Regions from separate parts of the Saccharibacillus brassicae genome, predicted to be linked through region 1. Evidence: predicted binding sites of a transcription regulator. Region 1 holds the regulator's gene; each other region holds the start of a gene.
What was found. The regulator Rex, encoded in region 1, represses fermentation and respiration genes when NADH is low (regulators of the CRP and FNR family bind a similar motif). The targets are predictions, from matches to a motif close to TTGTGAAATATTTCACAA.
Positions count from the first base shown of each region.

Region 1 (7,779 bases):
GACCTTCGGCGTTCCGGCGGTTCGGTTATTCTGGCGCTTGCCGTCAAATTCGGTTCGACCCGTCTGATCGACAATGCCATTATGAAGCTCAAGGAGGCTGACCTGTATGCATAGAACGATGATGAAATCCAAAATCCACCGCGCGACCGTCACGGAAGCGAATCTCAATTACGTCGGCAGCATTACGATCGACGAAGATTTGATGGAAGCGGCCGATCTGCTGGAAAATGAAAAAGTCCAGATCGTCGACAACAACAACGGCGAACGTCTGGAGACGTACGTCATTCCCGGACGGCGCGGAAGCGGCGTGATCTGCCTGAACGGCGCGGCCGCCCGCCGCGTGCAGCCCGGCGACACGGTCATCATTATCTCGTACGCTTCGATGTCGAACGAAGAAGCGCATCTGCACAAGCCGACGGTCGTGTTCGTCGATGCGGACAACCGCGCTGTCGAGACGGCCGTGAAGGAAATTCACGCGACGATCCGCTAAACGGCGAATCCCGGCCTGCCGGGGATGCCGCGCAGAACCGGTTTCCCGTTTTTTACAAGCGGGGAACACACCCTATTCGAACAAGCAGCGAGATGCTTTCCGCCGCGGGACGCGGCGCGGAAGCCTCGCTTTTTTTGGGCCCGGATCGGTGGTGAAGAGTTTCCCAAACTGCACTTTGTCTGTTATGCTGATAGAGAAATACGACGGAAAGGATTTATCGACTCCATGAAATTTGCCGTGCTGGACTTTGAAACGACGGGCACTCAGGCATCGGATGCCATCATCCAGATCGGGCTGAGCGTCATCGACCACGATCTGCGGATCGTGGATACGTACCAATCGCTGGTTAACCCCGGCGTCCCGCTTCCGTCGTTCGTGTCCGAACTGACGGGAATAAGCGAAGAACAGCTCGGCGAAGCGCCGGTGCTGGACGAAGCGATCATCGGGATGATTCCGCTGCTGGGCGACGCCGTCCTGGTCGGACATAACGTGGCGTTCGACTTCGGCTTTTTGCAGCGCGCGCTCGACCAGACCGGATACCTGCCGTTTACCGGCCGGATTCTGGACACGATCGACCTGCTGCGCATTTTGTACCCTTCGATTACGAGCTACCAGCTTGGCGCGGTGTCTTCGCAGTTCGGCGTGCCCCACGAACGTCCGCATCAGGCGGATAGCGATGCGTTGGCAACGGCGCACGTTTTTTTGCACTGTCTGGAAGAAGCGCGTTCGCTGCCTTTGGTTACGCTGCAGCGGATCGCCGAACTGCTGGCAGGCGATAGCGATTTGGGCTGGTTTTTCCAAACGCTGGTCGAGGAGAAGGAGATGGAACCGCTTCAGGAAAGCGGCGAATTCAAATTCTACCGCCAGTTCGCGCTCAAAACGGGGGAGTGGGCCGAAGTGCCGCCCGCCCGCGAGATCCGCGACGGCAATCCGCTCGAAGACGTGCCGTTCGGCGATTTTCTGGAACAGGTGCAAAACAATCTGCGCGCCGAGCTGCCGGGTTACGAAGAACGCGAATCGCAGAACATCATGTTCGAAAAAGTGCAGGAAGCGTTCGGAAGCGACAAGCATCTGCTGATCGAGGCGGGAACGGGGACGGGCAAATCGCTCGGCTACCTCATTCCGGCCATTTACGAGAGCGTAAAAAAAGACCGCAAAGTGATGATCAGCACGCACACGATCAACTTGCAGGAGCAGCTGCGCGAACGCGACGTTCCGCTGCTGAACCGCGTCGTGCCGTTCGAATTCCGCGCTTCGGTGTTCAAGGGACGCCAGCATTATCTGTGCATGCGCAAGCTTGAACAGAAGATCGACCGGCGTGAATTCACGCATCCCGCGGACGACGTCCTGACGGCGGCGCAGCTGCTCGTCTGGCTGACCCGCACGCAGAGCGGGGACGACGAAGAACTGAACCTCGGTATCGGCCGCGGCCAGGATTTCTGGGACACGATCGCGAGCGAGACGGATTCCTGTCTGGGCCGCGCCTGTCCCTGGTTCCGCAGCTGTTACTATTACCGGGCCAAGCATGAAGCGTCTATGGCCGACGTCGTCGTGACGAACCATTCCAAGCTGTTCTCCGACGTCAAGGCGGACGACCAGCTGCTGCCCGCCTACGAGCGTCTCGTTATCGACGAAGCGCATCACCTCGAAGACGTGGCCGGCAAGCATCTCGGGCTGCACCTGAAATATTTCTCGTTCGTGCATGCGATGACCCGCTTGTACAAGGACGGCAAGAACGGGCAGCTGCCCGCGCTGCGCCAACTGCTTGGCAAGATCGGGCACGAGAAGAAAAACGAATGGAACCGCGCGATCGACGAAGTCATTCCCGAGCTGATCGACGCCAAAGAGAGCTGGGACAAACTGACGGAGCTGCTGTACACGCTGCTGCCCGACCGGGTAGACGTGTCGGCGCCGGAAGCCGGCCAGCATACGCTGCGCCTGACGGCGGGCGAATACCCGAAAGGCTGGGATACGCTCTCGACGCTGGAAGACCAGATCTACGTCGGGCTCGGCGAAGCGATCCGCCGCGGGGAACGCATGGCGGCTTCCGTCAAGGAAGACAGCGGCGACTACACGGCCGAAGGTCTGGCGACCGATATTTCGGGTCTGTTCAAAGACCTGTCCGAAGCGCGCGAATCGCTGCGGTTCTTCATGCGGCTCGACGACGGAAGCACGGTCTACTGGCTCGAAGGCAGCTCGCAGTTCAAAAGCAAGTCGCTGCAAATGTACGCGGTGCCGATCGACGTCAGCGCCCAGCTGCAGCAGCACTTTTTCGATAAAAAGAAAAGCGTCGTTCTCACTTCGGCCACGCTTGCCGTGGACAAAAAGTTCGACTATATGATCGACCAGCTGGGTCTGCGGGAAGCGGCCGTGCAAAAAAGGCTGTTGACGGAAGTGCTGCCGTCGCCGTTCAATTACCGGGAGCAGGCGCTGCTGATCGTCCCGCGCGATTTCCCCAGCGTCAAAGGGCAGATGGCCGACGCTTCGTTCCTCGCCGCGCTGACCGATTCGCTGGCGCGTACGGCGGAAGCGACGCAGGGACGCATGCTCGTGCTGTTCACGTCGTACCGGATGCTGCGCCAGGTGTACGATCCGCTCAAGGAACTGCTCGGCGCTTCCGGCATTTCGCTGATCGGGCAGGGCGTCGACAGCGGCAGCCGAAGCCGCCTCACCCGGCGGTTTCAGGAGAACGCGAAAACGGTGCTGCTCGGCACGAGCAGTTTCTGGGAAGGCGTCGATATTCCCGGCGACGCGCTGACGTGCCTCGCTATCGTGCGGCTGCCGTTCCAGCCTCCGAGCCATCCGCTGCTGGAAGCCAAAAGCGAACTGCTCAAGCGCCAGAACCTTAACCCGTTCATGAAGCTGTCCGTGCCGCAGGCCGTTATCCGCTTCAAACAGGGATTCGGCCGCCTGGTGCGTACGCGCCGCGACCGCGGCATCGTGATCGTCTACGATACGCGCGTGATCGAATCGTATTACGGCAAATACTTTTTATACTCGCTTCCGGGTCCCAAAATGGAGCATATGGCGCTCGACCAAATCGTGCCGAGAGTCGCCGAATGGCTGGAACCGGAAGAGAAGTCGGATTAACTTTTCCCCTGGGAGGGACATGGAATGAAAGCGGAAAAAATTTCGGAAGCCGTCGTTCGCAGACTTCCCGTTTACCTGCGTCACCTGACCGAACTGCACAAACGCGAAGTGATGACGGTGTCGTCGCAGGAACTCGGGCAGAAACTGGATCTTAATCCGGCCCAAATCCGGAAAGACCTTGCGTATTTCGGCGATTTCGGCCGAAAAGGCATCGGTTACGACGTCTCGTACCTGATCGAGAAAATTCGCCATATCCTCAAGCTGGACCGTCCGATCAACGTGGCCCTGATCGGCGCCGGCAATCTGGGACATGCGCTGTCCAACTATAATATGTACCTCAAGGAAAGCATGAAGATCGTCGCCGTATTCGACTCGTACGCGCCGAAGGTCGGCACGCAGATCAACAAGCTGACCGTGCAGCCGATCGAAGAACTGAAGCCGACCGTACGGGAGAAAAACATTCGCGTCGGCATCATCACGGTGCCCGATTCCGAAGCGCAGCGCGTCGCCGACCAGCTGGTCGAAGCCGGCGTCGAAGCCATTTTGAATTTTGCGCCGACCGTGCTTAAAGTGCCGGCCGACGTACGGATCCATGCGGCCGATTTCACGACCGACCTGCTCAGCCTGGCTTACTACCTCGATAACGGAAAGGAAACCGAAACCCATGACAACGACAAACCATCCGACTAAATGGATCGTTAGAAACGGCGTCTTCGCCACCGGCGAGCGTGAAGGGGTCGTTCGCGGCTGCATGATCGTCGACGGAGACACCATCGCCTATATCGGAACCGAAGAACCGGAAGACGCGCGCGACCTGCCGTCGATCGACGGCAAAGGGCTGCTGTTTATGCCGGGTCTCGTCAACAGCCACGGCCATACGGCCATGTCGCTGCTGCGCGGATACGGCGACGATATGGTGCTGCAGGAATGGCTGCAGACCAAAATGTGGCCGATGGAAGCCAAGTTCACGTCGGACGACGTGTACTGGGGTAGTTCGCTGTCGATCGTCGAGATGCTCAAAAGCGGCACGACGACGTTCCTCGACATGTACGACCATATGGACCGCGTGGCCGAAGCGGTCGTCCAATCCGGCATGCGGGCGTCGCTGACGCGCGGCGTAATCGGGCTGTGCTCGCAGCAGGAACAAGACGACAAGCTGAACGACGCGATTTCGTTCGCCAAAAACTGGCATGGCCAGGCGGATGGACGCATCACGGTCATGATGTCGCCGCACGCGCCTTATACGTGCCCGCCCGCTTTTATCGAGCGTTTCGTGCAGGCGGCGCACGATCTGGATCTGCCGCTGCATACGCATATGTCGGAAACGGCGGCGGAAGTGGAGCAGAACGTACGCGAATACGGGCTGCGTCCGGTCGCGCATCTGGAGAAGCTCGGCTTCTTCTCCCGCCCGTCGATGGTGGCGCATGCCGTCCATTTGACGGACGAAGAGATCGCGATGCTTGCGGCCAACCGGGTAGCCGTCTCGCACAATCCGGGCAGCAACCTGAAGCTTGCGAGCGGCGTGGCGAAAGTGCCGCAGCTGCTCAAAGCGGGCGTCGTCGTGTCGCTCGGCACAGACGGCGCGGCCAGCAACAACAATCTCGACATGTTCGAAGAGATGCGTCTGGCCGCGCTGATCCACAAAGGCGTGTCGGGCGATCCGACCGCCGTGCCGGCAGCCGAAGCGCTGCGCATGGCGACGCTGCATGGCGCGCAGTCGCTGTACCTCGACAATCTGGGCACGCTCGAAGCCGGCATGAAAGCGGACTTCGTCGCGCTCGATATCGAGCAGGCCCATTTCCTGCCGCGCACCGATTACGTGTCGCATCTCGTGTATTCGGCGGCCGGTCAGGACGTGCGGCATGTATGGGTAGACGGCATCCAGATCGTCAAGAACCGCGAGTGCCTGACGCTGGACGAAGAGAAAATCCGGTTCGAGGCCCAGTCGGCTTTCGAAGGGCTGTTGGCCCGCTAAGCCGGACATCGGGAGGATACACAACGTGAGCAAGCGCACCAAAGTCATTTTGCTGACCCTGCTCGTCGTGCTGATTTTGCTGGCGGGAGCTTATTTGTACTATATGCTCTCGATGCAGGGCAGAACGGACGAACGCAACGCGGCGATCGCTTCGGCGCGCACGCAGGGACAGCTGACGGAAATCGAACGGGCCGACAAATGGGTCTGGGGCGAAAATTCGATCTTCTGGGTCGTTCAAGGAACGACGGCGTCCGGCGAGGAACAGTACGTCTGGCTCAAATATACGCCGGAAGGCACGCCGGCAGCGGGCGAGAACGCGTTTCGCTCGATGCCGGTCGCCGGAACGATTACCCGGGAAGACATGTGGGACCGGGCGGAAGCTCAGCTTCCGGACGCCAAACTGATCCGGATGCTTCCGGGCGTGTACGGCAACCAGTACGTCTGGCAGGTGTTCTACGAACAGCAAGATACGCATTACTACCGCTTCTACAGTCTCAAAGACGGCAGCGCCGTCGGAGAAGCGTTCGATCTGCCGGATTGGTAAGCCGAAGTGTTCGGCAATCTTCCGGCGCGTAGCGTATAGAAAAACCCGATTCTCCGAAATGGAGAGTCGGGTTTTTTCGGCGTTCCTCGGATACGTCGGAAAAGGTCGGATAAGTCGGGTAAGTCAGGTACGCCGCATCCGTCGCCTGTTTCGCGCAGACTGAGCCGAAGCCGGCTCGATAACCAAAAGCCTCTCCCCGGACGGGGAGAGGCTTTTGGTATGTACTATGATTATGATCGCTGCGCGTTTTTGCACGCTTCTAGGAAGAAGCAGGCGGAAAATCGACGTTTGGATCGCCAAAACCGTGCCAAGCAAGCACCCGTGAAGAGCCGCGCGAATTAGAAAATGGGAAAACGGTGTGATATACTTATTTTTAACGACGAGGTAAATTTGGATTATAGAAGGAAACGATCGTTGATGGTTCGACGGTTTTGCGTGCGCCAAAAAGCATTTTGCGAAAATGCTCAAAACGGCGTCGTATCGATGATGGATGTCATACTCGTGTCCGAATTTCAAACACAGCATGAAGAGGAGAAATGCCCATTGAAAATCCGTATCCTGCCTATCGCCCTTACAGCGGCTTTGTCGCTGATCGTCCTGCTCGGCGGCTGGTTTCTGTACCGCCAGGCCGCAATCGAACGTCCTATCGCAAAAATGCTGCAGAATTACCCAGGCGTTACCAGCGCCCAAGTGGACATTACCCAAAACGGTGCCGTGTTGAAACTCGATCTGGAATCGAATGTCGATCTTCGCGGCATGGTCGCCCAACTTCGCAAAGAAGAAGGCGAACTGCTCAAAAACCGTTCGGTCGTTTTCGACATCGCCGACCATTCCACGCCGGATATCGAAGCGCTGTGGAGAGAAGCTTCCTTCTCGGTCGCCGAAGCGATGGCCAACAAACGGTACACGCTCATTACCGACACGCTGTCCGAAATTCAAACCGAAAATAACGGCTATACGATCTCAAGCGATATGGACGAACATTATATTTACGTGGCTTTAAGCTCCGCTTCGGATGAACAGGCCAACAAGTACATCATTTTGCCGCTGCATGCGGCGCCTGGAATTGGGGGACAAACGAATGCCTAGAGGAGTAACGGAAATACTGATCGGTTTCGCGGCGGCGCTCGTTCTTTTCCTCGGTTTTATCGGAGTCAACATGATGCCGTTCGCCGTTCTGGCACTGGTCGGCGTCGGCATTTTCGCCGTCCTGCAAATGAAGGGCGGACTTGCGGTCGGCGCGGCCCAGGATCGCAAACGCAAAAAGCAAAAACCGGAAAAGTTCACCTTCGAGCAGATCGGCGGGCAGGACAACTCCAAGCAGGAGCTGCGCGAAGCGCTCGATTTTCTTATTAAGCACGAAGAGATCAAGAAGCTCGGTATTCGCCCGCTCAAAGGCATCCTGCTGACGGGCCCTCCGGGAACCGGCAAGACGCTCATGGCCAAAGCGGCCGCCCATTATACCGATTCCGTGTTCGTCGCCGCTTCGGGCAGCGACTTCGTCGAAATGTATGTCGGCGTCGGCGCGGGCCGGGTCCGCGATCTGTTCAAGGACGCGCGAACCCGCGCAGCCCAGGAGAAAAAGCAGAGCGCGATCATTTTTATCGACGAAATCGACGTAATCGGCGGCAAGCGCGAAGGCGGCCAACAGCGCGAGTACGACCAGACGCTGAACCAGCT
Region 1 covers NZ_CP041217.1:156,343-164,121, reverse strand. Annotated here, with positions in the region: gene panC (pantoate--beta-alanine ligase) at 1-114, shown strand, start outside; gene panD (aspartate 1-decarboxylase) at 107-490, shown strand; gene dinG (ATP-dependent DNA helicase DinG) at 716-3,580, shown strand; gene FFV09_RS00580 (redox-sensing transcriptional repressor Rex) at 3,605-4,270, shown strand; gene FFV09_RS00575 (amidohydrolase) at 4,245-5,555, shown strand; gene FFV09_RS00570 (DUF5590 domain-containing protein) at 5,581-6,099, shown strand; gene FFV09_RS00565 (hypothetical protein) at 6,643-7,188, shown strand; gene FFV09_RS00560 (AAA family ATPase) at 7,181-7,779, shown strand, end outside.

Region 2 (7,779 bases), 160 kb from region 1:
TCTGTTTGAGGTTGTTGAAGTCGGTATCCGGATATTCGTAGAACAACCACATGCCTTTGGCGGCATCCATCGGCGAACCGCCGCCCAACGCGATGATGCAGTCCGGCTGGAACCGTTCCATCATGGCGCGGCCGCGTTCAACGGTCGTCGTCGACGGATCGGGCTCCACTTCGGAGAACACTTCGATCGCGACCGGCGTTTGGCGCTGGCGCAAGTAATGCTGCACTCTTTCGACGTAGCCGAGCTGGACCATCATCGGGTCGGTAACGATCGCGACGCGGGTAATGTCCGGCATTTTGGCCAGGTACTGCGTTGCGTTTTTCTCGAAGTAAATTTTGTCCGGCACTTTAAACCACTGCATATTCACGGTACGACGCGCCACCCTTTTCACGTTGATCAGGTTCACTGCGGTTACGTTGGAAGAAGTCGAGTTGCGGCCGTACGAGCCGCAGCCGAGCGTCAGCGAAGGCAGGTTCGTGTTGTAGATGTCGCCGATCGCGCCGTGCGTCGAAGGCGAATTGACGATGATGCGGCCGGTTTGCAGACGGTTCGCGAAGCGCTGGATGACGGCGTCGTCGTTGGAGTGGATCGCCGAAGAGTGGCCCATACCGCCGAATTCCACGACTTCCGCGGCGCGTGCGATGCCTTCGTCCGCCGTTTTGACTCTGTAGCAGGCCAGAACCGGGCTCAATTTCTCGGCCGACAGCGGGAACTTGGTGCCGACGCCTTCGATTTCGGCCACGAGGATCTTCGTCGTCGCCGGAACGGTGATACCGGCCATTTCCGCGATCTTCACGGCCGATTGTCCGACGATAGCCGGGTTGACCGCGCATTTGTCCACGTTCATCGCGCTTGGCGTCAGTTTGGCGATTTCGTCTTTGCTCAGGAAGTAACAGCCGTTTGCGATCATTTTCTTTTTGACGCGATCGTAGATCGGTTCTTCGATGATGACCGCCTGCTCGGAAGCGCAGATCATGCCGTTATCGAACGATTTGGACAAGATCAGGTCGGTAACGGCCTGGTCGATATCGGCCGTCTTCTCGATGAAGGCCGGCACGTTGCCGGGACCTACGCCGAGCGCCGGCTTGCCGCAGCTGTAAGCTGCGCGGACCATCGCGCCGCCGCCGGTCGCCAGAATCAGCGCCACGTCGGGGTGGTTCATCAGGATGTTCGTCTTGTCCATCGAAGGCTTGTCGATCCATTGGATACAGCCTTCCGGAGCGCCGGCTTGGACCGCCGCTTCCTGCAGGATTCGGGCCGCTTCCGAACTGCAGTATTGCGCGGAAGGGTGGAATCCGAATATAATGGGGTTACGTGTCTTAATGGAAATCAGCGCTTTGAACATCGTTGTGGAGGTCGGGTTCGTGACCGGCGTGATCCCCATCACGATGCCGACCGGCTCCGCGATTTTCTGGAAGCTGTCATACTCGTTGTCTTCGATCACGCCTACCGTTTTATCATTTTTGATACTGTGGTAGATGTACTCGGTAGCGAAGAGATTTTTCGTAATCTTGTCTTCGTACACGCCGCGCTTCGTTTCTTCGATCGCGATCCTTGCGAGATACATGTGCTTGTCCAGGCCGGCCAGGGCCATCGCTTGCACGACGGTATCGATTTGAGCCTGATCCATTTGCATGAAAGCTTCCTGCGCTTTTCTCGCGTTGTCGATCAGCTTCTGAATGTCCTGCTCGGCGGTTGGTTCAACAGTACGGGCGGCTTCATTTTTCACTGCCATTTCCCTCATCCTCCTCAAGATGTTTGCGTTGTTTTCTCTACGTGAACGATCATAGCATAGCGGTTTTGGTTTGGGAAGTGAAATTTTTCACAAAATAAACGGCGTTTCTTTTCTCTTCGAAACGAGCATTTTTCCCTCATTAATGGCCGATTTCCGCTTTTTTAAAAAAACACAAGAATTAATCCAAAAATTTCGTAATAAGAATTGACAAAGTATTCGATTTGACGCATGATAAGGACATAAAGTGAAAAAAGTCACAATGTCCGATCAACACGAACTGTGCGTTTGCGCAAAGGAGAGGTTAACGATGACCCAATACTACCACGCTACCAACCATCGGGGCAATACCGGTTGTTTTTCGGAGTCGAACATGCAGCGTCTGGAAGTGCTCATGAAAGACCGCCATATTCCCGAAGGCTCCCACCTGTTCTGGGAAGGCGATCTGGCCGACAAGCTCTACTATATCAAGCGCGGCCGGGTCAAGCTGACCAAATCGACCGACGAAGGCAAAGAACTCATCTTGTACATGTACCAGTCGGACGATATGGTCGGTCAAGCCGATCCTTTTTTCAGCAGCAAGCACAGCTTCACGGCGGAAGTGATCGAAGATACCGAAGTCGGCGTAATCGAGCATAAAGATCTGGAAGTGCTGATCTGCCAACACTGCGATTTCGCGATCGACTTCATGAAATGGATGGGCATTCATCACCGCCTGACGCAGACGAAGTTCCGGGACCTGATGATGTACGGCAAGCCGGGCGCCCTCTGCTCGACGCTTATCCGTCTCGGCAACACGTACGGCGAGAAGCACGGCGAGACGATCCTGATCAACAAAAAGATTACGCATACCGATCTGTCGAACATGATCGGAGCGACCCGGGAAAGCGTGAACCGGATGCTCAGCGATCTGCGCAAAAAAGGCGCGGTCGAATACGAGAACGGCATGATCGTCATTACCGATCTCGGCATGCTGCAGGAAGTGTGTCACTGCGAAATGTGTCCAAACGAAATATGCCGGATCTAAGGAGATCCGGCCTGTTTGCGTTCGCTGCCGGGCGCTTCGCTGAGAAGCGGTTCGGCTACAGCTTTTCCAATGTCAGTTCCACGTAATCGCCCGGCTGCAGCTGCATGTCGAATCCCCGTTCCCGGTTCAGCTCTTTGCCGTTCACTTTGAGCACCCAGCGCTCGCTCGGTTTGGTCATGTAGCCTTCCTGCGTATCCGGGCTTGCCTTGACGAGGCGGATCGTGCGGTCGTTCTCGGACATCGTGACGAGGCCGCTCGCTTTGAGCACGTCGCGCACCATCGTCCCTTCCCGGTAAGGATGGGCGTACGAACCGCCCAGCGAGGCATTCAGCTCGCCGCCGCTGATCAGCAGCGTATTGACCGGCTCCCCGTCGTTCCCCGGCGCTTCGATATAGAGCAGAATCTCGTCGCCGGGCTGAATGCGCGTGCTGAATCCGCTCTCCGGTATTTCCTGGCCGTTCTGCTTGACGACCCACATCAATTCGGAATGCAGCTCCGTGTCGTCCACCGAGTCGATCCGCCCTTCGTTGTCGAAACTGACGATGCCGCTGCGCTCCAGCGCGTCGCGGATCGTGTCTTCCGTGCGGTACGTACTGACAAGCGACCGGTTCTCGTTCGGCATATAGATGCCGCCGTCGACGACCAGCCTGAAGTTCTCTCCCCCGCTTGCCGCCGCGTCGGCCGCTACGTCCGCCGACGGCTGGCGCAGCAGAAAAGCCATTGCGGCCGCGGCCGCGATGAGCAAGGCGGCAAGCACGAATAGCAGGACGCGTTGATCGGGCATTTTGATTTTTGTCCGCATAGGCTCCCGTTCCCTTCATCGAGCGTGTTCTTCCTTATTGTAACAAAACGGGCGGGCCTTTCTCAAATGCTGTTTGCGTGTGCGGCGGCATCAAAAGAACCCCTTTGCCGGCAAAGGGGTTCTGCGCGAAAATTCGGTCATTCGACCCAAAATTCCGCCCACATCTGAATTTGTTCCATAACCGGCTTCAGTGCACGACCTTTTTCGGTCAGCTCGTATTCGATGCGCACCGGAGTCTCCGGATACACGTGACGCGTCAGAATGCCTTCGCCTTCCAGGTCCTTCATGCGTTCCGATAACATTTTGTCGCTCATCATCGGAATCTGGTTGGAAATATCCTTGAACCGCTTCGGACCGCTCATCAAAGTCTGAATGATCAGGCCGTTCCAACGTTTGCCCAGAAACGAAAACGCGCTCTCAAAACGCGGGCAAAGCTGCATCGGAATTTCGCTTTTTTGCTCAATCATAGATGATCACCTCTTAGAAGATTCCCTCTGAAGAGAAACTTACGATTTGTTAGTTTATTTCATATTAACACATTTCCAAGAAAAAGAAAATGCTTTTATGAATTATTTTTCAGGTCCAAAAATTGCTTGAGCGCCGCCAAATCCTGCTCGATCACCGCTTCCAGCGAACGATTGTAGATGACGGCCGCCGGATGGTACAGCGGGAAAATCGAATACGACCGATCCCCGAACACGTAGCGGGAATGCGGATCGGACACTTCTTCCAGCCGCTGGATCGGCCCTTCGAGCACTTTGCCGTGCAGCGAAGAGATCGTCTCGTGGCTGCCGATCAGCCGATGCAGCCCGATATTGCCCATCGGCACGATCACCCGGGGCTGCACGAGTTCGATCTCCGCGTCGAGGATCGGCGCATGGGCCAACACTTCGTTCTTCGTCGGCGTCCGGTTCGAGCGGCTGATCCTCGGCTCTTTGCCGGGCGCCGTGCCCGCCACGACCTTGTCCTTGAACGGGCGGCTGCGCACCGCGCTCGAAATATAGATGTCCTGACGGGTCAGGCCGATCTTCTTCAGATACTCTTCGAGCACTTTGCCCGCCTGCCCGGTAAACGGGCGTCCTTCCACGATCTCCGTCGCGCCGGGCGCTTCCCCGACGAACATGATTTGGGCCGGGATGGCTCCCTGACCGAGCAAAAACCCTTCCAGATCGTAACTTGCGGATCGGTGCAGGCATTCCCGGATCAGTTCTTCCGCCACCGGCGCACTGCCGAACTCCACCTTCATCGCCATCCCCCTTTCTGTTATCGCTACCCGTTGATTAACAGGTATTGCAATTATTTTACCCCAAAACCGATAGAGCGCCAACCATGCAAGGTCTGTTTCGCAAATTTTGTGAGCGCTCTCTTGGATTCGGGAAAAAAAGGCAAAAAAGCCGCTGTTCGCTTGAAGCGAACAACGGCTTTGCGGCAGCCTCGGCTGCCGGACGAACGATCAACGAACCATCAAGTCGCGAACCATCCGTTCGAATTGCGGGCGAAGCCGGCGAGGCTTAGACCAGTTCGCGGGCGTGCAGCGGACGAAGCGGCTGCGTATTGCCGTAGACCGGCTTGGCCGATTGCGTCGGATAAGCCCAACGAACCGAATTGGAGATGACGCGAATCACGTCCTGGTTGTAGTAGGTCGGATACGTCTCGTGCCCCGGACGGAAGTAGAAAATCTTGCCGGAACCGCGCGTAAACGTGCAGCCGCTGCGGAACACTTCGCCGCCGGAGAAGTTGCTGATAAAGACGATCTCGTCCGGATTCGGAATATCGAAAAATTCGCCGTACATTTCTTCGTGTTCCAAAATGATGTTCTCGCCGATGCCTTCGGCGATCGGGTGCGAAGGATTGACGGCCCACAAAATTTCCTGCTCGCCTTCTTCGCGCCATTTCAGGTCGCAGCCCGTACCCATCAGCTTCTTGAACGGTTTGGAGAAGTGGCCGGAGTGCAGGACGATCAGGCCCATGCCTTCGCGGACGCGCTGCGCGACCGCTTCGGCGATCGAATCGTCGACCAGTTCGTGCGCCATATGTCCCCACCAGATCATGACGTCGGTCGAGTCGAGCACTTCTCTCGTCAGGCCGTGGTCGTCTTCTTCCAGCGTGCAGGTGCGAATCGCGAAGCCTTCCGGCGTCAGGGCGCGTTCCAGCTGTTTGTGAATGCCGTCCGGATAGACGGCTTTGACCTTTTCGTCTCTGCGTTCGTGCACGAATTCGTTCCAGATGGTTACGTTGATCATCGTCGATGTCCCCTTAGTTATACCTGTATTGTGTGCTGCGGCATTCGGTCGGTTTATTTAGACCCACCACATTTCTCCCGCCGGTTCTTCGATCAGAATCTGCTGGAGATTGCGGACGGCTTTACTGAATCCTTCGTCCACGGACATTAGTCCGTCTTCGTGTTCGATGCTGACTACGTGATCGTAGCTTTGCAGGCGCAGTTCGCTGATCATGTCCGCCCAGATCTTCACGTCGTGGCCGTAGCCCACGCTGCGGAAGTTCCAGCCGCGATCCTGCATCTGCGTATACGACTGCATATCGGTCAGACCGTGCATATTGACGTTGCTTTGGTCGATCGTGATATCTTTGGCATGGAAATGGTGGATGGCTCCGGCGCGTCCGAGAATACGGATCGCTTGGACCGGATCGATGCCCTGCCACCACATGTGGCTCGGATCGAGGTTGACGCCGACGGCTTCGCAGGTCGCTTCGCGCAGGCGCAGCATCGTGGCCGGCGTATGGGCCGAGAACCCGCCGTGCAGTTCGATCCCGATTTTGACGCCGTGGTCTTCCGCGAATTTGCCGGCTTCTTTCCAGTAGGGAATGACTTTGGTCTCCCACTGCCATTTCAGCAGATCCTGGTAATCGTTCGGCCACGGAGCGACCGGCCAGTTCGGATATTTGGCATCCTCGCTGTCGCCGGGACAACCGGAGAACGTGTTGACGACCGGAATGCCGAGACGCTGCGCCAATTCGACGCTTTGCAGGAATACGTCGTGATCGGCTTTCGCGAGCGCTTTTTGCGGGTGAAGCGGATTGCCGTGACAGCTCAGTGCGCTGACGACAAGGCCGCGCGACTCGATCGCTTTTCGGAAAGCTTCCAACTTCGACGGGTCGGCCAGCAGTTCTTCCGGGTTGCAGTATTCGTTGCCCGGATAACCCCCCGTGCCGATCTCTACCGCCTTGAGTCCTTTTTCCGCCACGTAATCGAGAGATTCCTCGAATCCCCGTCCATTGAACAGAACCATGAACACTCCAAGTTTCACTAATCGAACCTCCTCGATATAACTATTATATCCGTATTTTAAGTTTGAGCTGAATAGGAAAGAGGTGCGAAAAAACCTCATTTTTCGACTTTCGGCGCGGCCGGCAATCGGAGAATGGTACCAGTGGCACGGCCTATTGGCGCTTTACCCCTTAATCAAAATAGACGGCTTTGCCGGTCTTCGCGGATTCGTAGATCGCTTCGAGAATCTGCGTCACGACGAGCGCCTGCTCCGGCTTGACGACCGGCTCTTTGTCTTCGAGAATCGCTTCGAGCCATTGACGCGCTTCGCGGTCTTCGGCATTCTCCGAACCGCCGTCGTAGAACGCGACGCCGCCGGAGCCGAAATCGACTTTGGTCTCGATCAGGCGGCTGCGGTCTTCGCCGTTGATATGCAGGCCGTCCGCCATGTCGGCGCCGCCTTCGGTTCCGCAGAGCAGCGTCTGCGCTTCGCCGAAGTTGCGCACGTTAAGCGCCCAGCTGGATTCGAGCACGATCGTCGCGCCGTTCTCCATTTTGATAAAGCCGAACGCCGAATCTTCGACCTTGAACTGCTCCGGGTCCCACGGACCGAACGCGTTGGCCGCATTCTCGCGGCTGCCCAGCTTGTGGAACGTCGAGCCCATGACGCTTTTCGGTTTGTAATTGTCCATCAGCCAGAGAGTCAGGTCAAGCGCGTGCGTACCGATATCGATCAACGGGCCTCCGCCCTGCTTTTCTTCGTCCAGGAATACGCCCCAGGTCGGCACGGCGCGGCGGCGCAGCGCAATCGCCTTGCCGAAGTACAGATCGCCGAGTTCGCCTTTTTCGCACATGTCTTTCAAGTGCTGGCTGTCGTCGCGGAAACGGTTCTGATACGCGATGGACAGCTTTTTGCCGGTACGCTCCGCCGCTTCGATCATGCTGCGCGCTTCTTCCGTCGTTTTGGCCATCGGTTTTTCGCACAGCAC
Region 2 covers NZ_CP041217.1:311,584-319,362, forward strand. Annotated here, with positions in the region: gene adhE (bifunctional acetaldehyde-CoA/alcohol dehydrogenase) at 1-1,735, opposite strand, end outside; gene FFV09_RS01345 (Crp/Fnr family transcriptional regulator) at 2,043-2,759, shown strand; gene FFV09_RS01350 (hypothetical protein) at 2,815-3,561, opposite strand; gene FFV09_RS01355 (winged helix-turn-helix transcriptional regulator) at 3,699-4,028, opposite strand; gene FFV09_RS01360 (uracil-DNA glycosylase) at 4,124-4,807, opposite strand; gene FFV09_RS01365 (ThuA domain-containing protein) at 5,073-5,804, opposite strand; gene FFV09_RS01370 (sugar phosphate isomerase/epimerase family protein) at 5,862-6,830, opposite strand; gene FFV09_RS01375 (Gfo/Idh/MocA family protein) at 6,982-7,779, opposite strand, start outside.
Region 2: the regulator Rex is predicted to act here: its motif matches at 1,811-1,828, upstream of adhE (bifunctional acetaldehyde-CoA/alcohol dehydrogenase).

Region 3 (7,779 bases), 150 kb from region 1:
ACAGGTCGGCACGAACCGGCAGCTCGGCGGCGTCAGCGGAGAGATGAATTTGCGATAGAAACGGATCGGTCCCTGAACCGTCCGGCGGGCGATCTTCATCGCGCTTCACGCTTCCCCGCCGCGGCACGGACCGGTTCAAGCGAAGCTTCTTCGCGGCAGTCCTTGCAGTAGCCGAACACTTCGAACTTGTGCTTGACTACCTGGAAGTCGTCGGGCGATTCCGTCAGCTGCATCGGACAGAACGTAATCGGATACGTCTTCTCGCACTGCAAACAGATCATATGATGGTGATGGTGGTCTTCGCTGCAGTGCAGCTTGAACTTCACGCCTTCTTCGAACACGATCTGCTCCAGAACGCCAAGCTCCTGCATCACCCGCAGATTGCGGTAGACCGTATCGAAGCTGAGTCCTTTGTATTTTTGTCCCATATAGTCATAGACGTCTTTGGCGGACAGATAACCCGGCGCCTCGGCGAACAACTTGGCCAGCGTCTTGCGCTGATCCGTAATTCGAAGCCCCTGCTCCGCCATGATCTCGATAATGCGTTCCATTGAAAGCATCGGTGAACCCTCGCCTCCTGCCTGTAGCGGCTTTTTCCTGTGCGGCATACGCTGCTTTATTCGTAATGCCCTGCATTAATAATGCCCCAAAACCGGTACGGAGTCAATGTCGGCGCTTCTCCCGGCACGGCGCAAAGCCCGGTTCCGAAAAATCGGAAACCGGGCTTTGCTTCAGTGCTTTTTGCTTGTCGTTCTCGGCGCATGCCGCTTGGAACCGTCAAGCTTCCGGCCGTTACTGCTTGAGCGCAGGCAGCGGCGAGAAGATCAGGTTGACGGCCAGGTTGCTGCCCGGAGCCGGCGTGAATTCGAGATCCAGACTCTCGGTCGAAGCGCCGGTGCGGTAGACGACGCCGGTCTCGCTCGACGTGTTCAGCGCGGAGCCGACGAGGCCGAGGCTTTGCGCGGACAATTCGACGAGCTGCCCGTTCACGGTGATCCAGCCGGCATATTTGCCGCCGCGGCCGTTGAACGTGATCAGCGTGTTCGGCGCCACTTTGTCCAGGTGGATTTTGTACAGAACGCCGAAGTTGCCCGCGTTCGATTCCGGCGTATTGTTCGGCGCGTCGGTGCCGGTGAGGTTCGGGTCGTCGTTGTTGTCGCCGATGATCAGCTTGCTCGGCGTCGTGCCGCCAACCGGCTCGTAGACGTCGACGATTTTGGTCGCCAGCGGATACGTGCCGCGGTTATGGACGCCGTCGCGCGGAGCGGTCGTCAGCGTCTTGGCCGCTTCGTAAGGATCCAGCTTCGGATCGATCATGAGCGTGCTGTACGTGATCGGCTGCGTGGATTCCACGTCCGCGATCAGGGAGATGACCGTTTTGTCCGCCATCGGAATAGCGTTCAGTTCGGTCAGGACGATTTTGCTTTCGCCCGGCTGAAGCGTGACCGACGATCTCTTGTTGCCGGCCGCCACGGATTCATGATACCGCTGCACGGACACTTTGCCGGCTGCGGTCGCGAACGGACTCGGTCCGCCGAAGCCGCTGTCAAGCGTCGTGATCGTCGTCGGCGTCGGGTTGTTGTTCGTCGCCACGACGTACATCGTCACCTTCTGCTTGGTATAGTTCGCATGGTGGATCATGAAGCGAACTTTGCCCGACAGCGTGTCTTCGTACATTTTTCCTGTTCCGAATACAGATTCCGGGCTGTTGCTGCGGTACAGCGTCACGTCTTCCGACGTGTTGAAGCGCTCGACTTTGCGCATCGACGGAACGCTGCCGCCGTCAAACAGGAACTTGCTGCCGACCGGAACGAACAGGGCGTTGTACTCGTCCTGGCTGTACAAAATTTCGTCCGTGATCGTGATCGTTTTGGAGATCGTGTTCGTCGCGCCGTCTGCGTCCGTTACCGTCAGCGTGATGCTTTGCGGTCCCGGAGTGAAATAAGCGCCTTTTTGGTTTTCCCACACGCGGCTGTTCGCTTCCGGCAGGTTGCCGTCGGGATCGTAGCTCTGGTCGCTGTAAGTGACCGGCTCGCCCATACGGTACGTATCCTTGTCGGTCGTGAACTGCGCGACCGGCGGCACGTTCGGCGCTTCGACCGTCACCGTCTGGGTATACGGATCGCTCCATTGTCCGGCGGAATCCTGAACGGAGTACGTGATCGTGTAGACGCCCGGATCGGTAAACACGTCCTGGCGGCCTTCCCAACGCTCGTCCACGATCTGGTATCCGCTAGGCGATTCGGATTTGGTGTTGTACGTGACCGTCGTCTGGCCCGCGATGATCTTTTGCGGTTCGACCGTGAACGAAGCCGTCGGTTTCGAAGAAATCGTCAGCGTGATCGTTTTGGTCTTGTAATCGATTTTGTACGGAATGCCGAGCGCCTGCGTGATCGACGTCAGCGGCACCATGAACGTGTTTTTTTGCTGGAACGAAGTGCCTTTCATTTTGGTCGGCACGCCGTTGACCGTATACACGTCTTTGTCGAGCTTGAAGCGCAGCTCGTCGGCGCCTTTGGTGATGACCGTTTCTTTCGTTTTCGCATCGTATGTAACTTTCAGTCCTACACGATTAACGAACGAGCGAACCGCGATGTACGAGACGCCGTTTTTGGCGACCATCGGCTGTGCAGCCGTATACATTTCGCCGTTCTGGTACATTTTGTCGCCGTTGATGGTCAGAATGAGCTTGTCCGTTCCGAGCGTAATGGCCGGATCGATCGCCGGAATCTCCGGTACGGTCGGCACGGTCGGTTTGGTCGGAAGCGGCTTGGTTGGGGGCGGCGTCGCGCTCGGCGTGGCCGGCGGAATCGAAGACGGCGTAAGCGTCGGATCGGTCTGCCCTTCCACGGTGCCGTTCTCGTCGGTCGGCGGCTGGTCCGTCGGCGGCGTGAGCGTCGGATCGGTCTGGCCTTCGACCGCTGCCGGGACTGCCGGTTCGTTCTGCGCAGGCTGCGCGTTCGGTGCCGGTACCGAATTTATAGGATTCGCCGCTTGCGAATCGGTCTGGCCTGCCGGATTTTGCGTAGGCGCGGCCAATTTTTTCGTAAATTCTTGTGCCGATTGTTCCGGTTGTGCGGTCTGGCCCTGCACAACGATCGGCGTTTCGCCCTGCGATGCGGATTGGGCCGATGCTGCGGGCAGCATCGCTGCCGTCTGCACGACAACAAGCAAAGCGATGATCGTGATTTTCTTGAGATTCATTCTACGACTCCCTTTATAGCTGAATTTGGTCCTTCTCTCGCTAAGCACATACTATTAGACGCGGGCATTTTGTAAAAGTTTCTGCAAATCATTAAAAAAAAGCGGCCTTCCGTTGTCGGGAAGAGCCGCCGCTTTAACATCATGCTAACATTTACATACGTTTTCGGTAAAAATCAAACGATTCAAATCCGAGTCTTCCCGCCTGCAAAAACGTTATACGGTCTGCATGCGCCGGCCTTCTTCGATGAGGGCGTAGGCCCGCTGCACCTGTTCGTCCGTCGGCGAATTCACGCCTTCGAGCGGGTATTCCCGGCCAAGTTCTTTCCATTTATAAATGCCCATTTGATGGTACGGCAGAATTTCGAATTTCTCGACGCCCTGCAGCGTCCCGATAAAACGTCCGAGGTCGCGCAGATTGTGCTCGTCGTCGTGGATGCCCGGCACGAAGACGTGGCGAATCCACGTTTTTTTGCCGTGATCGGACAGCCATTTCGCCGTGCGCAGCGTCTGTTCGTTGCTTACGCCGGTCAGCACTTTATGTTTGTCGTTGTCGATATGCTTGATGTCCAGCAGCACGAGATCGGTCACGTCCATCAAATATTGAATTTTGTCGGGATTGTTGAATCCGTTGCTGTCGAGCGTTGTGTGCAGTCCCCAGCGCTGTTTGACTTCGCGGAAAATTTCGGCCACGAAAGCGGCCTGCAGCGTCGGTTCTCCGCCCGAAATGGTCAGTCCGCCGCCCGAAGACCGATAATAATTCAGGTAAGGCTCGATTTCGGCCAGCACTTCGTCCACGGTCATTTCCCGGCCGCCGTCGAAATTCCACGTATCGGGGTTATGGCAGTATTGGCACTTCATGAGGCATCCCTGCAAAAATAATACGAAGCGTATGCCCGGGCCGTCTACCGTCCCGAAGGTTTCCAGCGAGTGTATGCGTCCTGTGTGACTCATTCGTTTTCACCCTTTCAAGGAGAACGGCGCTCCCCTGTAGCGAGCGCCGTCTATAAGATCTTATGAAGGAACAGGTATCCGGTCCGGCGAACGGCTTGCGCTTCAGCTCTGCCGGCTTGCCGGTTCCGGCCGGTTTACATATTCGAGTGGAACGTGCGGTTGATGACGTCCATCTGCTGTTCGCGGGTCAGCTTGATGAAGTTGACCGCGTAACCCGATACGCGGATCGTCAGCTGCGGATAATTTTCCGGATGGTCCATCGCGTCCATCAGCTGTTCGCGGTCGAACACGTTGACGTTCAGGTGATGGGCATGGCTGCCGAAATATCCGTCGAGCATCGCGACTAGGTTCGATTTGCGGGTCTCTTCTTCTTTGCCGAGCGCTTTGGGCACGATCGAGAACGTGTTCGAGATGCCGTCGAGGCTTTCTTCGTACGGCAGTTTGGCGACGGAACTGAGCGAAGCGAGCGCGCCTTTTTTGTCGCGGCCGTGCATCGGGTTTGCGCCCGGAGCGAACGGTTCGCCCGCTTTGCGGCCGTCCGGCGTCGTGCCGGTTTTTTTGCCGTAGACGACGTTCGACGTGATTGTCAGCACGGATTGGGTCGGTACCGAATCGCGGTACGTTTTGTGCTGGCGGATCATGCCCATGAATTTCTCGACGAGCTGCACGGCGATTTGGTCGACGCGGTCGTCGTTGTTGCCGTAGCAAGGGTATTCGCCTTCGATTTCGAAGTCGATCGCGATGCCCTGCTCGTTGCGGACCGGTTTGACTTTGGCGTGCTTGATCGCGCTCAGGGAATCGGCGGTGACGGACAGGCCGGCGATGCCGCATGCCATCGTGCGCAGGATGTCGCGGTCGTGCAGCGCCATTTCGATCCGTTCGTAGCTGTATTTATCGTGCATGTAATGGATGATGTTCAGCGCGTCCAGATACACTTTGGACAGCCATTCCATCATCGGCACGTACCGTTTCATGACTTCGTCGTAGTCGAGGTACTCGGACGTGATCGCCGGATATTCCGGTCCGATCTGCTCGCCGGATTTCTCGTCTTTGCCGCCGTTGATCGCGTACAGCAGCGTTTTGGCCAGATTGGCGCGTGCGCCGAAGAACTGCATTTGCTTGCCGATCCGCATCGCGGATACGCAGCAGGCGATACCGTAGTCGTCGCCGTAGATCGGACGCATCAGGTCGTCATTCTCGTATTGGATCGAGCTCGTCTCGATCGAGACTTTGGCGCAGTATTTCTTGAAGCCTTCCGGAAGCTGCTCCGACCACAGAACCGTCAGGTTCGGCTCCGGTGCGGGTCCCAGATTGTACAGCGTGTGCAGGAAGCGGAAGCTGCTCTTCGTGACGCGGGTCGTGCCGTCTACCGCCATACCGCCGATCGATTCCGTCACCCAGGTTGGGTCGCCGCTGAACAGTTCGTTGTAATCCGGCGTGCGCAGGAATTTGACGATCCGCAGTTTCATGACGAAGTGGTCGACGAGTTCCTGCGCCGTTTCTTCGGTCAGTGTGCCTTCGGCCAGATCGCGCTGGATGTAGACGTCCAGGAAGGAAGAGACGCGTCCGAGCGACATCGCCGCGCCGTTTTGTTCTTTGACCGCCGCGAGGTAGCCGAAGTAGACCCATTGGAACGCTTCTTTGGCATTGACGGCCGGTTTGGAGATATCCATGCCGTGCAGTTGGGCCATTTTTTTCAATTCGCCCAGCGCGCGGTACTGTTCGGAAATTTCTTCGCGCAGGCGGATCGTGTTCTCGTCCATGCCTTCGCCGACCGTTTCGTTATGCTCCCGCTGTTTTTGCTTCATCAGGAAGTCTACGCCGTACAGCGCGACGCGGCGATAATCGCCGATGATGCGGCCGCGGCCGTAAGCGTCCGGCAGGCCGGTCACGATGCCGGATTTGCGCGCAGCCCGGATCTCCGGCGTGTAGGCGTCGAATACGCCCTGGTTATGCGTCTTGCGAATATTCGTAAACGTCTCGACGATGGAATCCGGCACTTCGAACCCGTACGCTTTGCACGCGTCGATGACCATGCGGATACCGCCGTAAGGCTGAATGGCCCGTTTGAACGGCTCGTCCGTCTGTACGCCGACGATCTGTTCTTTGGCCTGGTCGAGGTAGCCCGGTCCGTGCGACACGATCGATCCCGGCGTGTTGACGTCCACGTCCCAGACGCCGCCTCTTTCCCGTTCTTCCTTGGACAGCTTGGATACGATCTGCCACAGATCGTTCGTGTTCGCCGTAGGTCCCGCCAGGAACTTTTCGTTACCGGTGTAAGGCGTTACGTTTTCGTCGATAAAGTTTTTGGTGTCCACGTGGTTCGTCCATTTGCCCGCTTTGAACCCTCTCCATGCTTCCGAATTCGCGCCCGTGATTTCTTTTTCGATAACCGACATGTGATTACCTCCGTTTTATGTGTATTTGGCCGGGATCGCGGTGCCAAGCCTTCCGCGTCCCGCCATCGATCCCTGATTGCCGACAGCAGCGTTGACAAGGTGAAAAATATCACATTCATCGAAAGAGAACGTCGTTCCGGTGTGGGTTTCCCTCTCGATGCGTTTGGGGACCTTCTATGCCTTTATTATGCGCGCCCTCATCCGTAGATACTGTGACATTTCTCACAGAACCGACTCTTTTTTATGATCTTTATCACTTTTAACGCCGTTTTCTGAATAACACCGCAATTTATGACTGCTTTTCACAGCTTACAAGAAAGCAAAAAACGACGCCCCTCGCGGGAGCGCCGTTCCAGTTGTTCTGATCTTAGATCTGCTTATTCTTCGAAGCGGCCGTAGAAAGCGTCGCGGTACACGTCGGCAAGTTCCGTCACGAGCGGCATTTTAGGGTTGGCTGTCGTGCATTGGTCTTCGAACGCGCGGTCGGCCAGGTAGTCGACGCGGCTCTCGAACTGCTTCGCGTCGAAGCCGAGTTCCTGGAACGTCTCGGGTACGCCCAATTTGCGGTTCAGATCGCGGATCGCGTTGATCAGACTCTTCACGCCTTCTTCCGTCGTTCTGGCCGGCAGCCCCAGAATACGGGCGATTTCGGCATACCGTTCGTCGGCGATAAAGTGCGAGTATTTCGGGAACGAAGCGAACTTCGTCGGTTTTTTGGCATTATAGCGAATAACGTGCGGCATCAGGATCGCGTTGGTGCGGCCGTGGGCCGTATGGTATTCCCCGCCCCATTTGTGCGCCAGACTGTGGTTGATGCCCAGGAACGCGTTGGCAAACGCCATGCCGGCAAGCGTCGAAGCGTTGTGCATTTTCTCGCGGGCCAGCTTGTCGCCGGTCAGCGCGGATTTCTCCAGGTTGGCAAACACGAGCTGGATCGCTTTGATCGCGAGGCCGTCCGTGTAGTCGCTCGCCATGACCGATACATAAGCTTCGATCGCGTGCGTCAGCACGTCCATGCCCGTATCGGCTACCGCCACTTTAGGCAGCGAGTAGACGAATTCCGGATCGACGATCGCCACGTCCGGCGTCAGTTCGTAATCGGCCAGCGGATATTTCGTGTTGCCGTTCTCTTTATCGGTGATGACCGCGAACGACGTCACTTCCGAACCCGTACCCGAAGTCGTCGGAATCGCGACGAACTTCGCTTTTTTGCCCAGACGCGGGT
Region 3 covers NZ_CP041217.1:303,772-311,550, forward strand. Annotated here, with positions in the region: gene yidD (membrane protein insertion efficiency factor YidD) at 1-99, opposite strand, end outside; gene FFV09_RS01320 (Fur family transcriptional regulator) at 96-560, opposite strand; gene FFV09_RS01325 (stalk domain-containing protein) at 793-3,204, opposite strand; gene pflA (pyruvate formate-lyase-activating protein) at 3,418-4,155, opposite strand; gene pflB (formate C-acetyltransferase) at 4,290-6,554, opposite strand; gene adhE (bifunctional acetaldehyde-CoA/alcohol dehydrogenase) at 6,932-7,779, opposite strand, start outside.
Region 3: the regulator Rex is predicted to act here: its motif matches at 6,652-6,669, upstream of pflB (formate C-acetyltransferase).

Region 4 (7,779 bases), 1.6 Mb from region 1:
AGCAGCTCCGCGTCGTCGTAATACGCGCCGAACAGCAGCTTGGCCGCGGTATGCTTCGCTTCGTGATGATCGTATTTGTCCAGCGGCCGGTCGTAGAACCGGCTGTCGCAGACGGCTTGCAGCGCCGCCTCGAACGACGCCTGCAGCTCCGGCGGCAGCGAATCGCCGCAGCGTTCGACGAAATACAGCATCAGGCTGCCCATCAGTTCGATCGGCAGCGGATCAGGCTCCGCCGACTGCGGATCGTCGCCCAGTTCAAGCGGCCAATGGCCGTACGTGCCGCTGCCTGCCCGGCGGTCCTGAAGCTCGAGCACGCGGCCGAAGACGCCGATCGCCGTCGCGCGGGCTTCGTCGCGGTCGAAACGGACCCGGATCTCCGGGTCTTCCGCCGCGGCGTACAAATACGAAGCGTAATAGAAATTGTCGCGAATATCGTCATGAGACCACAATCCGCTCGGCAGAAGTTCGCGGGCGGCCGCCTGAGCGGCCACTTTGCCCACGACCTGCCGGCTTCTTTTTTCCAGACTCAGCATGTGAATCTACTCCTCTCGTTGTCGGTGCGCGCTTCGCGCAAACTCCCGGGCGCACGCTTCCAGCAGCAGGCAGAACGAACGATTCTGTCCCAGCATGAACGAAGACAGGTCGTAGCGTCGGCGCTCCGGCTCATACGACACGAGCAGGCGCCGCCGCATCCGCGCGGACGCGTATTCGACGAACGACCGCGCCGCTTCGCTGTCGACAAGCGTCACATACGCATACAGCGAATGATCTTCCGGTTCGTCGAGCGGACTGACGCCGGCGCACGAAAATTCCGTGCCTACGCCGGCTTCGTTCAGCAGACGCAGCGCTTCCAGCAGCTCGGCATCCACTTCGACGCCTTGCAGCAGCGCGACGCGCTTGGCGCCCCTGCTTATTTTGTCGCGATCCGCCCAGCGTTCCAGTTCGGCCCGGCGCCGTCTCCAATGTGCGGGAGTCTGGCTCTCGCTTATGATTTCATCCGGCTGTCCGCCTTCCATCCTGTCATCTCCCCCGCGCATTGTCCGTATTGCGGGCGGCCGCCGCAAAAGCGCCCGCCCGCATACCAAAGACCGGACGCCGCGCAGCCGCGATCGTTCCGGTCCCGTGTCTTCATTATGCCATTCCTGCGCCATGCGCGCCATCCGCCATCGTCCGCTGCCGTACGCCAAGTGTAAGGCTTACCTACCGTTCGACTCGCCCGGCTCCGCGCCGCTTTCGATCGCCCGCGTCACTTCGTTCAGCGCCAGCTCCTTGAGCCGCTGCGCTTCAAGCAGCAGCACGTCGGCTTCGTCGCCGTACGCTTCCCGCTTGATAGCGTCGCGGCACGCCGGCAGATTGATCCGCACGGTGAGATGGGCCGAACGGGCGGCCGCTTCGAACATAACGATCCCGATTCCAAGATCCGACAGCACATGCGACCTCGTCGCTTCGGCGATGCCGCGCGCGCCGCGCAGACCGCGGATGCAGACTTTCATCAGGTCCAGCGGAACTTCGATCGTGCGCAGCGTCGCGGCGACCACCGCTTCGTCGTCTTCGCTCTCGGCCGCTTCGCTCGCTTCCAGATAAGCGGCGAACCCGCGTATGTCTTCGCTCATCAGACGCTCGCAGGCCGAAGCGACTTCCTGCATCTCCCGTTCCGCTTCGTCGATGCTGGCCCGCTGCTCCGGCGTGCGTTCGCGATGCGACAAATGGGCCGCCATCGACGTCATGGCCGAGCCGAGCGCCGCGGCCAGCGCCGACGTACTGCCTCCGCCCGGCGTCGCTTTGGCACTGCCGGCGCGCTCCACGAATTCGCGAATCGTATAATCCCAGGGCGTATTCTCGTTCATTCGTCGTCACACCTTCCGTTTTCTTTTTCCCGTGCGGGGGTCCTGCCTGATGCCTGTTTTCTATTACCCCAATCGAAGAAGATGTCCTCCGCAGCGTCAAAAACATCGAATGCTAACTTGACGATTCGTGTTATGATGAACGAGAATGTTATCGGTATCTTCAATACGTGGACTGGGAGTGGATTTATTCATGATTCGATTCGGGATGATCGGCACGAATTTTATTACGGAACGCTTTATCGACGCGGCGCGGCAGGCCGAAGGGCTGGAACTCGCCGCGGTCTACTCGCGCACGGAAGGACGCGCGCGCGAATTCGCGGACCGTTACGGGATCGAACTTACGTTTACGGACCTGGATGAAATGGCCGCTTCCGACCGGATCGACGCCGTGTATATCGCAAGTCCCAACTCCCTGCATGCGGAGCAATCGATCCTGCTGCTCAAGAGCGGCAAGCACGTGCTCTGCGAAAAGCCTATGGCTTCCAACGCCCGCGAGGTGCGCGACATGTTCGCGGCCGCGGAAGAAGGCGGCGCCGTGCTTATGGAAGCGGTGAAGACGACGCTGCTTCCGTCGTTCGCGCTGCTGCGCCAAAACCTGCACAAAATCGGTCCGATCCGCCGTTACTTCGCGAACTACGGCCAGTATTCTTCCCGCTACGACGCGTATAAGGAAGGCATGGTGCTCAACGCGTTCCGGCCGGAGTTCTCCAACGGAGCGCTGATGGACCTGGGGCTGTACTGCATCTATCCGATGGTGCTGCTGTTCGGCAGGCCGGAAGAAGTCAAGGCGACGGCGTACATGCTGGAGTCGGGCGTCGACGGCGAAGGCAGCCTGCTCGCCCGCTACGCGGATATGGACGCGGTCGTGATGTTTTCCAAAATTACCGATTCGCTCGTGCCTTCGGAAATCCAGGGCGAACTCGGCAGCATCCTGATCGACAAGATCAGCGAACCGGGCAGCGTGCAGATCCGCTACCGCGACGGCAGCATCGAGGACATCAGCGAGCCGGCCGGCAAGCCGGTCATGAGCTACGAAATCCAGGAATTCGTCGACGTCGTCCGCTCCGGCGCTTCCGAATCTTCCGTCAATTCCCGGGACTGTTCGCTGGCCGCCGCGGAAGTGATGGAAGAAGCGCGCAGGCAGTTCGGACTGCTCTACCCCGCCGATCTCTGATCGGCTTTTTTTTCGTTTGGTCCCTTACTGGGTAATTCATGTTCAGTGAGGCCGCCTAGGCCGATGCTCAATAATGAATATGTATACTTGGGAAGGGGTTAAATTTATGGTTTTCGCCGTCGCTCTGGCGATCATACTCGCTTTTGTTTTATGGGGGGCCTTTTTTCCCGATCAACTGGGAAGCGCCGCGCAGGCAGCTTTGGACTTTTCCACAGAAAAGTTTGGCTGGTTCTATCTGCTTGTCGCGTTCGGTTTCCTTGTTTTTGCCCTGTATCTGGCGTTCAGCCGTTTCGGCAAAATCAAGCTGGGACAGGACGACGACGAACCGGAATATTCGACGACCTCCTGGTTCGCGATGCTGTTCAGTGCCGGCATGGGGATCGGGCTCGTTTTCTGGGGGGTAGCGGAACCGGTCTCGCATTATATCGACCCGCCGGAAGGCACGGAACCCGGCACGGCGCAGGCGGCCCAGGTCGCGATGCGTTATTCCTTTTTCCATTGGGGACTGCATCCGTGGGCGATCTACTCGGTCATCTCGCTGGCTCTCGCCTACTTCCAGTTCCGCAAAGGGTATAAAGGGCTGATCAGCTCGACGTTCGTGCCGCTGCTCGGCGACCGGGTCAACGGCCCGATCGGCAAAGCGATCGACATTCTGGCCGTCATCGCTACCGCGTTCGGCGTCGCCACGTCGCTCGGACTCGGCACGCTGCAAATCGCGGGCGGCATTCAACAGATCTTCGGCTATTCCAGTACCATTCTGGTCCAGGTGCTGATCATCGCGGTCGTGACCGTGCTGTACCTGATTTCTTCGACGACCGGTCTCGACAAAGGCATTCGCATTCTCAGCAACGTGAACCTGATCGTCGCGATCGTGCTCATGCTGTTCGTCCTGTTCGTCGGCCCTACGGCGTTTATCTTCGATACGTTCACGGTGACGCTCGGCGGCTACGTGCAAAATATCGTCCAGATGAGCCTGCGCATGACCCCGTTCTCGGACAGCACGTGGGTAGCGGCATGGACGCTGTTCTACTGGGCGTGGTGGATCTCCTGGGCGCCGTTCGTCGGTACCTTTATCGCCCGGGTATCGCGCGGACGCACCATTCGCGAATTCGTGCTCGGCGTCATGCTCGTGCCCAGCCTGTTCGGCTGCTTCTGGTTCGCCGTATTCGGCGGTTCGGGCATCTACTCCGCGCGCTTCGAAGGCAGCGGGCTTGCGGCGGCCGTCGAAGAAGACGTCACTTCGGCCTTGTTCCTGATGCTCCAGAACCTGCCTTTGGGCGCCATTGCCGCCATGATCGCGCTGCTGCTGATCGCCATGTTCTTCATTACGTCGGCGGATTCCGCCACTTTCGTATTGGGCATGCTGTCTTCCAACGGAGATCTCAACCCTTCTTCGAAAATTAAAATTACCTGGGGACTCGTCCAATCGTCGATCGCGGTCGTGCTGCTGATCAGCGGCGGGTTAACGGCACTCCAGACGGCCTCTATCGTAGTCGCTCTTCCTTTTGCCATTATTATGATCGGCATGTGTGTGTCTCTTTACAAAGCGCTGTCCGAAGAAGACCGGGAGATCAGAAAACGCGAAAGACGCGTAATCGCGGAATACAAAGCGATGCTTGATGCCGCGGCCGAAAGAGACAAAGAACTTTTTGCCAAAAAATAATCAAAAATTGGACTAATTTTCGCTGCCGCATCTGTCCTTGCCTGGAGTATGATGAATGTGAGGTCTTTCACAAAGTTCGGCTGCTTCGGCAGTCCGGGGAAGACCCATTCTGACAGGACGGTGACTTCAACGATGTGGAAGCATGCGGGAAAAACGATAAGAATGACAGGGGCTCTGCTGGTCCTTGCATCGATGCTCGGCGGCTGCGGTTCGGAACCGGCCGAACGTACGGGTACGGCGCAGGCAGCGGCGGTCGAGCCGGTGTCGGCCACGTTCTACGTGTACGACACGGTAGCCACGATCAAAATTTACGATCCGAAAGCGACCGAACGCCATCTGGACGATATTCGCGACCTGCTCGGCAAAATCGATCTGGAACTGAGCCGCACCAACGAAGACAGCGACCTGTACCAAGTCAATGCCGAGGCCGGCCGGGCGGCGGTCCACGTGTCGCAGGGAACGTTCGACGTCGTCAAAATGGCGGTTCGCTACGCGAAAGAGACCGACGGCCTGCTCGACCCGTCGATCGGTCCGCTGATCAATCTGTGGAATATCGGGCACGAGCACGCCAAAGTGCCGGACAAGGCGCAGCTTGAAGCGGCGCGCCGGCTGACCGATTACCGCCGGATCACGTTCGATGAAGCCAAACGGACGATCAAGCTGGAGCGGCCCGGCATGGTGCTCGACCTCGGTTCGATCGGCAAAGGCTACGCGGCGGACCAGGTGTCGCTCTACCTGCGCGAGCACGGATTGGACAGCGCGCTGATCAACCTCGGCGGAAGCAGCATCGTGGCCGTCGGCGCCAAGCCGGGCGGAGCGAATTGGAACGTCGGTCTGCAGGACCCCGATCAGAGCCGCGGCAGCCAGCTGGGCACGATCCGGATCAACGACGAGACAATCGACTCTTCCGGCGTGTACGAACGCTTTTTCATGCAAGGCGGCGTCCGCTACCACCATATCCTCGATCCGCGGACCGGTTACCCGACGCAAAACGGCCTCAAAAGCATCACCATCGTCAGCGAACGCGCGACGGACGCCGATGCCCTCTCCACCGCCGCTTTCGTTATGGGACTTGAAGACGGCATGGCGTATATCGAGCGGCAGCCCGGCGTCGAAGCGTTTTTCGTCACGGACGACAACGTCATCCATGCGACGCAAGGGCTACGGGACCGGATCATGCTCAGTTCGGAGCTCTACCGGATGGCGGGCGATTAACCGCTTTGCTGCCTGTCCAACGTTTTCTTCTCTTCTAAAAAAACCTCGAACTTTTCGCCGCGGAGCGAAAGGTTCGAGGTTTTTTGCACGATCGACGGGCGGCGTTCGGAGCGCAAGTGTCGCTCGCGGCTTCCGCGGGCCCCTGCCGCCGGTCTCTTGCAGCAGCTTCTTGCGCGGGAGCGCTCGGCCGACTGCGCTGCGGGCGATTACCCTTTGGCCGGCTCCTGGATCACGAGCCGGTTCAGGTTCACGATCAGCGCTTCGAGTTCGCCGAAGCTGTCGGTCATCCGCCCTGTCATGCTGCGCTGCTCTTCCATGCTGGCCAGAATCTGCTCGGAAGCGGCGCTGGACTGTTCGGTAATGCCGGCCACTTCCGACATCTCCCCGACCATCCGGCCGGAGAAATCGCGCAGGCCGGACGACGTCTGCTGCACGCGCTGCGCCTGTTCCAGCACGCTGTGCGCGCTGCGGCGTACGGCCGCGAACACTTCGCCCGTTTTTCGCGTGGACGATTTGCTCTGCTCAAGCGTGTGCAGCCCTTCTTCGAGCCGGCGGTCCAACGCTTCGATCTGCTGTTGGAGTCCGTTCAGGATCTCGCCGATCTGCCCGGCCGATTCGCTGGAATGGCCGGCAAGCGCGCCGACTTCCCCGGCCACGACCGCGAAGCCTCTGCCGTGGTCGCCCGCGCGCGCCGCTTCGATCGAAGCGTTCAGCGACAGCAGGTGGGTCTGACGGGAAATCTGGTCGATCTGCGCCAAAATGTCGGACATGGAACGGCTCGCCTGCGTGAAATCCTGCATCTGCCGCGACGTTCGGTTCATCGTCTCGTCCAGCTCGTCGATCCGTCCGACCAACGTTTCCATCTGTGAATCGCCTTCGTCGCCCGCCGTGGCCGTTTCTTCGGACAAACGCTGCATCTCGCCGGCGTATTTCGTCACGTCCTCGATATGGCTGTCGGACACCGCGAGCGCGTCGTTGATTCGCGTTACGCTTCCGGCCTGTTCTTCCATGCCCCGGGCCACTTCCCGGAAAGCCAGAATCACTTCGTTCGTGATGCTGCCGACCTCGTTCACTTCAAGCTTCGTCTGCTCCGAGAAGCGCTTCAGCCCTTCGGCGGACTGCTGCACGCGTTCCAGCAGGAATTCCACCTGCCGCCCGGCCGTTTCGCTGGCTTCCCGCTGCCGCTCGCTGCTGCGGTACATGCGCAGGTTGAGGAACGCGACGCTTACGAGCGCGGCTCCCGTCAGCAGAAACATCGCGAACACGTCCGCATACAGGTCGGTCTTCGACGTCTCGGCCGCGACCTGCGCGCCGTTCATGATCTGGATCGGCATATTGATCAGGACGAGCCCGAAAGCGACCGCAAAATATTTGTAATGCGGATAGATCAACAGCACGATGCAGAAGATAAGCGCCGTCGACGTTTCGATTTTGCCAAAATTGAAATAAATGCTGAACGCCGCCAAAATGGCGGTGATCACCCACGGAATGACGCGGATGCCGATTTGTCTTCGATTCATCAAGTCGATCGCTGCGCAAAGAACCACCCCGGCGATATTCGTTACCCACAGCGAAGCGTCAAAAAAAGCCTGTACAATGGCAATCGCCAGTACCGACCACAAAATCCACACGATCACTTTGTTGCGTTTCCAGATCATTTCGGTCGTCTTATCCATTCTTCCTTCATTCCTCCGTCGGGTCCAAGTCCCAGATGTCGATGCGCCCTTGTCGGGCGCCGTGATTCGCCGGCAAAAAGCGGCGAAGCGCCGCTGCGCCTCCCCGCTTGTCTGCCTGCTCTCAATTTACCACAAGCTTGCTACCTTTTCGCTTCTTACTTTTGGTTTCCGCCCAGGGCGGACAGTTCCACTTCGAACCGGGCA
Region 4 covers NZ_CP041217.1:4,176,934-4,184,712, reverse strand. Annotated here, with positions in the region: gene FFV09_RS17365 (hypothetical protein) at 1-533, opposite strand, end outside; gene FFV09_RS17360 (hypothetical protein) at 540-1,016, opposite strand; gene FFV09_RS17355 (cyclodeaminase/cyclohydrolase family protein) at 1,197-1,847, opposite strand; gene FFV09_RS17350 (Gfo/Idh/MocA family protein) at 2,038-3,021, shown strand; gene FFV09_RS17345 (glycine betaine uptake BCCT transporter) at 3,128-4,684, shown strand; gene FFV09_RS17340 (FAD:protein FMN transferase) at 4,847-5,899, shown strand; gene FFV09_RS17335 (methyl-accepting chemotaxis protein) at 6,106-7,575, opposite strand; gene FFV09_RS17330 (bifunctional 2',3'-cyclic-nucleotide 2'-phosphodiesterase/3'-nucleotidase) at 7,731-7,779, opposite strand, start outside.
Region 4: the regulator Rex is predicted to act here: its motif matches at 4,740-4,757, upstream of FFV09_RS17340 (FAD:protein FMN transferase).